Regions from separate parts of the Caulobacter sp. UC70_42 genome, predicted to be linked through region 2. Evidence: predicted binding sites of a transcription regulator. Region 2 holds the regulator's gene; the other holds the start of a gene.
What was found. Region 2 encodes HrcA, which represses chaperone genes, less so after heat shock. Its sites were predicted from a motif close to GTTAGCANTCNNNNNNNNNGANTGCTAAC; they were not measured.

Region 1 (4,413 bases), 950 kb from region 2:
TTGGTTCTCGCTCGTCACGGGAGTGTGAGATCGTCGCCATGCGGACAAAGAAAAAGGGCGGAGCCTCGCGGCCCCGCCCTCGATCATTTCAGCGTTTAGCTGACAGGATTTCTCTTAGAAGTCCATGTCGCCGCTCGGGATCGGCTTTCCGATCCCGATCTCCTTGGAAGATGGGCGACTTTATGGACTTCTCTTAGAAGTCCATGTCGCCCATGCCGCCCGGCATGCCGCCGCCGGCCGGAGCGCCGCCGCCCTTCTTGGGGGCTTCGACGATCGCGGCTTCCGTGGTGATCAGCAGGCCTGCCACCGAAGCGGCGTTCTGCAGAGCCGTGCGGACGACCTTGGCCGGGTCGATGACGCCGTCGGCGACCAGGTCGACATACTGCTCGGTCTGGGCGTTGAAGCCGAACGAGGCGCTGTCGCTTTCCAGGATCTTGCCGACCACGATCGAACCTTCGACGCCGGCGTTCTCGGCGATCTGGCGGATCGGCGATTGCAGGGCGCGACGGACGATGGCGATGCCGGCCGTCTGGTCGTCGTTGTCGCCGGTCACGCCGGCCAGGGCCTTGGAGGCCTTCAGCAGAGCCGTGCCGCCGCCCGGGACGATGCCTTCGTCAGCGGCCGCGCGGGTCGCGTTCAGGGCGTCGTCAACGCGGTCCTTCTTTTCCTTCACTTCGACTTCGGTCGAGCCGCCGACGCGGATGACCGCGACGCCGCCGGCCAGCTTGGCCAGACGCTCTTGCAGCTTTTCCTTGTCGTAGTCCGACGTGGTGTCTTCGATCTGGCGCTTGATCTGAGCGATGCGGGCCTCGATGTCGGCCTTCTCGCCAACGCCGTCCACGATCGTAGTGTCGTCCTTGGTGATCGAGACCTTCTTGGCCTTGCCGAGCATGTCGAGCGACACGTTCTCGAGCTTGATGCCCAGGTCTTCCGACACGACTTGAGCGCCGGTCAGGATGGCGATGTCTTCCAGCATGGCCTTGCGGCGGTCGCCGAAGCCCGGAGCCTTGACGGCGGCGACGCGCAGGCCGCCACGCAGCTTGTTGACGACCAGCGTGGCCAGGGCCTCGCCTTCGACGTCCTCGGCGATGATGACCAGCGGACGGCCCGACTGGACGACGGCTTCCAGCACCGGCAGCAGCGGCTGCAGCGACGACAGCTTCTTTTCGAACAGGAGGATCAGCGGCTCTTCCAGCTGAACTTCCATCTTGTCGGCGTTGGTGATGAAGTACGGCGACAGGTAGCCGCGGTCGAACTGCATGCCTTCGACGACGTCGAGTTCGGTCTCGGCGGTCTTGGCTTCTTCAACCGTGATGACGCCTTCGTTGCCGACCTTGTCCATCGCCTTGGCGATCATCTCGCCGACTTCCTTGTCGCCGTTGGCCGAGATGGTGCCGACCTGAGCGATTTCAGCGTTGGTCGTGACCTTCTTCGACGAGGCCTTGATGTCCTCGACGGCGATCAGGACGGCCTTGTCGATGCCGCGCTTCAGGTCCATCGGATTCATGCCGGCGGCGACCGACTTGAGGCCTTCCTGGACGATGGCTTGGGCCAGCACCGTGGCGGTGGTGGTGCCGTCGCCGGCCTTGTCGTTGGTCTTGCTGGCGACTTCGCGGATCATCTGCGCGCCGAGGTTCTCGAACTTGTCAGCCAGTTCGATTTCCTTGGCGACCGAGACGCCGTCCTTGGTGGTGCGCGGAGCGCCGAACGACTTTTCGATGACGACGTTGCGGCCCTTGGGGCCCAGGGTCACCTTCACCGCATTGGCGAGGATATTGACGCCGCGCAGCATCTTGTCGCGCGCGTCGGAGGAGAAATAGACGTCTTTAGCGGCCATCTGAGAGCCCTTCTAAAAGAGAAACTTGAGTTCGGAAGCGATGGGAACGGGGAGGCCTTAGGCCTCGACCACGCCCAGGACGTCGCTTTCCTTCATGATCAGGAGGTCCTGACCGTCGACCTTCACTTCGGTGCCCGACCACTTGCCGAACAGGATGCGGTCGCCGGCCTTGACGTCCAGGGCGACGACTTCGCCCTTGTCGTTACGCGCGCCGGGGCCGACGGCGACGACTTCGCCTTCCTGCGGCTTTTCCTTGGCGGTGTCGGGGATGATGATCCCGCCCTTGGTCTTGGTTTCTTCTTCGACGCGCTTCACGAGGACGCGGTCGCCCAGGGGACGAAATTTCATGGGTGTTCTCCGTCGGAACGGTTTCAAGTAAGGCTGCGTCGGACCGAGGGAGCTGCTTTGTTAGCAGTCGCTCCCACCGAGTGCCAACGTCGGACGTGAGTTAGGCAGGAGGCTCGGGGGAGTCAAGGACGACGCCCGCGAACTTTTTGCGGCGCCGGTTAATGCGGGAGGGTTCGATGTTCGATCATGTGGGGTTCGGGGTCGCCGATTTCCAGCGCTCGGCGGTCTTCTACGACGCCGCGCTAAACCCGCTGGGGATTCGCCGACTCTATGTCGTGCCTAAGGAATTCACCGGCGGGGTGGACGCCGCCGGCTATGGCGTCACACGGCCGATGTTCTGGATTTCCGAGCAAGACGCGACCCAGGGCAAGCTCCACGTGGCCTTCGCGGCCGAGACGCGCGCCCAGGTCGACGCCTTCTACGAAGCCGCGTTGAAATCCGGCGGAAAAGACAATGGTCCGCCCGGACTTCGCCCACATTACGATAAGGACTATTACGGCGCGTTCGTTCTGGACCCGGACGGCTTCAACGTCGAGGCCGTCTGCCGCGCGCCGGAATAGCGTCGAGAATAGCAGGAGCACCAAGGCCTATGTCGAGCTACGTCCTGTCGCTGTTCCTGGCGGTCCTGGCCTGCGTCATCGGCGGGACTCTGGGCGGCATGATCCTGGCGCGACCGCAGACCATGCTGGGCCTGGCGGGGCTCGCCGATGACGACACCCCCAAGCCGCCGCTGTTCGCGGAAGGGCGAGCCCTGGGCGGGGTGCTGATCGCCTCGCACGGCGTGGCGGCGCTTTATCTGGGCTATCAGCCCCGCATTGGGGCCGCCATGGCCATGGCGCTGGCCGTTGCCTGGCTGGGCGCGGCGGCAGGCCGGGCGGTCTCGGCGGCGCTGGACGGCGAAGCGGGGCGCTACAACAGCGGCGCGATGGTGTTCAACGCCCTGATCGGCGTCACGCTCAGCCTGCCGTTCTTCAATATCGGCCGCGTGGTGCTGGACGGCGCGAGGCTGGCCTAAAGCGCCTTCTCGTGCGCGAGCAGCCAGCGCTTGCGTTCGACGCCGCCGCCGTAGCCCGTCAAGGCGCCGTCCATGCCGATCACCCTGTGGCAGGGCGCGACGATGCTCAACGGATTGGAGCCATTGGCGTGGCCGGCGGCGCGGATCGCCAGCGGACGCCCGGCGCGACGGGCAAGCTCCGAATAGGTGATGGTCGCGCCGGCCGGGATCTGGGTCAGCGCCGTCCACACCGCGTGCTGGAAGGTCGTGCCGTTGGTCGCCCAGGCGATACTGTTCAGGGCGTGGAACTCACCGGCGAAATAGGCGGCCATGGCGTCGCGGATCCGGGCGGGCGCGGCGCCGACGTTCGGCCGCAGCGGGCTGTAGTGGGTTTTCAGCAGACGGTGGAGGCGGTGCTCGTGGTCGTGGAAGTCCAGCGCGCGCAGGGTTTCGGTCTCGTCGGTGACGATCAGCAGCTCGCCGATCGGCGAGGGCGCGCGGTCGAGGAAGAGACGAGCGGGGCGACTCATGAGGCGATCATCGCCGGGCAGGGCGAGGGTGTCCGCCCGGATCTTGTGGCGGCCGCCTCACTTGCCCCCTCCGCGCTTCGCGCTCCTCCCCCGGAGGGGGAAGAAGGTCGCGAAGCGGTCAGGTGGGGGCAAGCAAGGCGCTAGATCAACGGATCCCCGGCACGTGCAGCGCGGCTTCCTTCTCGGCCTTCTGCTTGTAAACGAGGTCGCCGTACTTGCCGTATTCCATGCGGGCGATGGTGCGCTGGTGCACCTCGTCCGGGCCGTCCGCCAGGCGCAGGGTGCGGATGCCGGCATAGGCCTTGGCCAAGCCGAAGTCGGTGGTCACGCCGGCGCCGCCATGGGCCTGGATAGCGTCGTCGATGATCTTCAGGGCCAGGCGCGGGGCGGCGACCTTGATCATGGCGATCTCCAGGCGGGCCGACTTGTTGCCGGCCTTGTCCATCATGTCGGCGGCCTTCAGGCACAGCAGGCGGCACATCTCGATGTCGATGCGGGCGTCGGCGACGCGCTCTTCCCACACCGAGTGGTCCGAGACGTACTTGCCGAAGGCCTTCCGGCTCATCAGGCGCTTGCACATCTTCTCCAGCGCGACTTCCGCCGTGCCGATGGTGCGCATGCAGTGGTGGATGCGGCCGGGGCCCAGGCGCCCCTGGGCGATCTCGAAGCCGCGGCCTTCACCCAGCAGCAGGGCGTCCTCGATC
Region 2 (4,413 bases):
CCCAGGTTCCAGAGCCTGTCGTAGAACTCGGCGAGATCCGAGACCGGCATGCCGTCGACGGCCAGGATCAGGTCGCCCGGCTTCAGCTCGGCGCGGGCGGCCGGGCCCTTGGGCGAGATGCCGACGATGACGACGTGGTTCTCCATTTCCTGGGCGAAAACGCCAAGCCACGGTCGCGGCGGGTGCGGGCTGCGGCCGCGCGCCAGCTCGTCCAGGATCGGCGGCAACAGCTCGGCGGGCACGAACATGTTGATCGGCCGGGCCTGTCCTTCGTTGTCGCGACCTTCCAGGGTCAGGGAGCCGAGGCCGACGAGGTCGCCCTTGGGGCCGATCAGGGCCGCGCCGCTCCAGTGCGGATGGGCCGGGCCGGTGATGATGGCGTCGTCCAGCAGATATTCCCAGTAGCCGGCGAACGGCATGCGGGCCAGGACCTTGCCGGCCACGGCGTGGGCGCGGCCGCCCGCGCCGGCGGCGATGATCGGCGCGCCGACGTTCAGGTCCTTGGCGCTGCCGATGGTCATGACCGGCAGGTCCAGCGGCTCCAGCGCCTGGACCAGGCCCAGGCCCGAGCGGACATCCAGGCCCAGTACGTGGGCCGGCACGCGGCGGCCGTCGTTGCGCGTGAGCACGACTTCTTCGGCCTCGGTGATCAGATAGGCCATGGTCAGCACGAGGCCGCCGGGGCCGATGACCACGCCGTTGCCGACGCGCTCGGTCCCCAGGATCCCGGCCGTATAGGCGTCGGGCGGCACGGTGGCTTCCAGCGCCACCATGGAGGACAGCGCCTGGTCCAGGTCGAAGCGATAGGCCTCCGCCGACGGGCGCAGGCGGGCTTCGACTTCATGGCCTTCGAACGGGGTGGTCACGCGAAACTCCTGATCCTTGGGATTGGAATCTGGGACCGACGCCCCGTCCGGGCAAGGGCGACGGCGACTGGAAGCAAGACAAGCCGCCCCTTCCATTTCGGAAGCCTATCCGAAATGGGGACGTCCTTATGCCCCGATCGCCGCCCGTTGCATGGCGAACAGCTCGTTGACGCCCTTCTCGGCCAGATCGAACAGGCTCTGGAACTCGGACTTGGTGAAGCCGCGCTTTTCGCCGGTGGCCTGGATCTCGACGATGTCGCCCACGTCGGTCAGGACGAAGTTGCTGTCGGCCTCGGCGCTGCTGTCTTCTTCGTAGTCGAGGTCGAGGACGGGCGTGTCCTTGAAGACGCCGCACGAGACGGCCGCCACCTGTCCCAGGATAGGGTCGGCCTTCACCACGCCTTCTTCCAGCAGGTAGTTGACGGCCAGGCGCAGGGCGACCCAGGCGCCGGTGATCGCCGCGGTGCGGGTGCCGCCGTCGGCCTGGATGACGTCGCAGTCCAGGCTGATCTGGCGCTCGCCCAAGGCCTTGAGGTCGACGACGGCGCGCAGGGAACGGCCGATCAGGCGCTGGATTTCCTGGGTGCGGCCGGTCTGCTTGCCGACGGCGGCCTCGCGGCGGCCGCGGGTGTGGGTCGCGCGCGGCAGCATGCCGTACTCGGCCGTGACCCAGCCGGCGCCCTTGTTGCGCATCCAGCCGGGAACGTTCTCCTCGACCGTCGCGGTGACCAGCACCTTGGTGTGGCCGAAGCTGATCAGGCAGGAGCCCTCGGCGTAGCGGTTGACGCCGGTTTCCAGCGTGACGGCGCGCAGCTGGTCGGGGGCGCGTTCGGACGGACGCATGAGGAAACTCCTGATCTCAGGGATATTTGAATGTGTGTGAGGGGCCGCTTATCCTATTGATAGCCGTAGTTGAAAGAGGCCGACCGCTTTTGTCCGCTGACCGGGTCACAAACGACACGCTGGCATGACCCACCTGTTTCCAGGACCGATCGTCCGCGCCCCGGGTCTGGGCGAGCTGGATTCCCGCGCCCGCGACATCTTCCGTCGGGTCGTGGAGTCGTACCTGGAGACTGGCGAGCCGGTCGGGTCGCGCACCATTTCCAAGGGCGGCCTGGCCCTGTCGCCCGCCTCGATCCGCAACACCATGCAGGACCTGGCGCAGCTGGGCCTGCTGGACGCCCCTCACACCAGCGCCGGCCGTATGCCGACCCATGCGGGCCTGAGGATGTTCGTCGACGGCTTTCTGGAGGTCGGCGACATCGGCGAAGAGGAAAAACGCGCCATCGAGGCGCGGCTCGCCGTGAAGGGGCGCTCGTTCGAGGAGGCCCTGTCGGAAGCCTCGTCGGTACTCTCGGGGCTGGCCGGCGGGGCGGGCATCGTCGTCACGCCCGTCCGCGAGGGCGGGGTCAAGCACGTGGAGTTCGTGCCGCTGGGCGGCGGCCAGGTGCTGGCGGTCATGGTGTTCGAGGACGGTCAGGTCGAGAACCGGCTGATGCGTCAGGCCCCAGGCGTCACCCCCTCGGCGCTGCAGGAGGCCGGCAACTTCCTCAACGCCCGCCTGCGCGGCCGCACCCTGTCCGAGGCGCGGACCGAGATGGGCGGCGAGCTGGACATCGCCCGCCGCCAGCTGGACGAGACCGCCGCCCGCCTCGTCGAGGACGGCCTGGCAGCCTGGAGCGGCGGCGAGGGCGACGCCCGCTCGCTGATCGTGCGCGGACAGGCCAACTTGCTGGCCGACGCCCGGGCCCGCGAGGACATCGACCGCGTGCGCCAGCTGTTCGACGACCTGGAGCAGAAAGGCCAGCTGATCGGCCTGCTGGACGACGTCCGTGACGCCGAGGGCGTGCGCATCTATATCGGGGCCGAAACGCGGCTCTTTTCGCTTTCGGGTTCCTCGGTGATCGCGGCGCCCTATATGACGGGCCGGCAGAAGGTGCTGGGCGCGATCGGCGTGATCGGGCCCGCCCGCTTGAACTACGCTCGCGTCATCCCGTTGGTGGACTATACCGCCCGGGTGCTCGGGCGGATGATGGATGGATAAGGACTGTACGAGATGACCGACGAGCAAACGCCGGCTGAAGACGTCGCCTTCGAAGCTGACGACGCGTCGCAGGAGATCGAGGCGCTGAAGCTGGAAGTGGCCGCTCTGAAGGAGCAGGCCCTGCGCTACGCCGCCGAGGCCGAGAACACCAAGCGCCGCGCCGAGCGCGAGATGAACGACGCCCGCGCCTATGCGATCCAGAAGTTCGGCCGCGACCTGCTGGGCGTCGCCGACAATCTGTCGCGCGCCACGGCCCACAGCCCCAAGGACTCGACCGACGCGGCGGTGAAGAACTTCATCATCGGCGTCGAGATGACCGAGAAGGAGCTGCAAGGCGCCTTCGAACGCAATGGCCTGAAGAAGATCGACCCGGCCAAGGGTGAGAAGTTCGACCCGCACCTGCACCAGGCGGTGATGGAGCAGCCGGCGACCGACGTCGCCGCCGGCGGCGTGATCACCGTGCTGCAGGCCGGTTACGAACTGATGGGGCGCCTGGTGCGTCCGGCCATGGTCGCCGTGGCGGCCAAGGGTTCGACGGGACCTTCGACGGGCGAGTCGGCGGCGGCCGCCAATCCCTATGCCAGCGCCACGGACGGCGATAACTCGGGCGGTTCGTTCGATCAGAAGGCCTGACGGGGCGGAAAGCTTCGTTTTTCGGACTCCGGGGCGCGCGAATGACGGGCGCGCCCCCTTTCCCCCCTCCGCGCTTTGCGATAATGTCGGCGGTCCATTCTCAACGGGGGTAGCGGGCGATTCCTTGCATTCCGCCCGCACGATCTGGACCGGACTATGAAGCTTACAATCGAACGGGCGGCGCTCCTGAAGGCGCTGGGTCACGTGCAGAGCGTCGTCGAGCGCCGCAACACCATCCCGATCCTGTCGAATATCCTGCTGTCGGCCGAAGGGGATCGCCTGTCCTTCTCGGCCACCGACCTGGACATGGAGATCATCGACGAGGGCTTCGCCCAGATCGACGTGCCTGGTCAGATCACCGCGCCGGCCCACACCCTCTATGAAATCGTCCGCAAGCTGCCGGACGGCGCCGACGTCTCGCTGAGCTTCAGCGGCGATGATCCGCGCCTGGTGATCCAGGCCGGCCGCTCGCGCTTCAACCTGCCGGTGCTGCCGGCCGGCGACTTCCCGGTGATGAGCAGCGACGGCCTCTCCAGCCGCATCGCGGTCGACACCAACGAGCTGATCCGACTGATCGACAAGACCCGCTTCGCGATCTCGACCGAAGAGACCCGCTACTATCTGAACGGCCTTTACGTCCACACGGTCAACGAGGGCGGCGAGACCAAGCTGCGCGCCGTGGCCACCGACGGTCACCGCCTGGCTCTCGCCGAGATGCCCGCTCCGGAAGGCGCTGTCGGCCTGCCGGGCGTGATCGTGCCGCGCAAGACCATCGCCGAGGCGCGCCGCCTGATGGAATCGGCCGGCGAGACGGTTGACCTGCAGGTCTCGCCCCAGAAGGTCCGCTTCGAGTTCGGTCAGGCCGCCCTG

Region 1: groES (co-chaperone GroES) is a predicted target of HrcA. The motif match lies at 2,245-2,273, and genes of this name have one in related genera.

The regions. Positions count from the first base shown of each region.
Region 1 covers NZ_CP171994.1:738,413-742,825, reverse strand. Annotated here, with positions in the region: gene groL (chaperonin GroEL) at 194-1,837, opposite strand; gene groES (co-chaperone GroES) at 1,895-2,185, opposite strand; gene ACHMW8_RS03825 (VOC family protein) at 2,362-2,745, shown strand; gene ACHMW8_RS03820 (DUF4345 family protein) at 2,775-3,200, shown strand; gene ACHMW8_RS03815 (methylated-DNA--[protein]-cysteine S-methyltransferase) at 3,197-3,709, opposite strand; gene ACHMW8_RS03810 (acyl-CoA dehydrogenase family protein) at 3,855-4,413, opposite strand, start outside.
Region 2 covers NZ_CP171994.1:1,688,318-1,692,730, forward strand. Annotated here, with positions in the region: gene ACHMW8_RS08740 (S1C family serine protease) at 1-866, opposite strand, end outside; gene rph (ribonuclease PH) at 993-1,709, opposite strand; gene hrcA (heat-inducible transcriptional repressor HrcA) at 1,834-2,910, shown strand; gene grpE (nucleotide exchange factor GrpE) at 2,923-3,543, shown strand; gene dnaN (DNA polymerase III subunit beta) at 3,700-4,413, shown strand, end outside.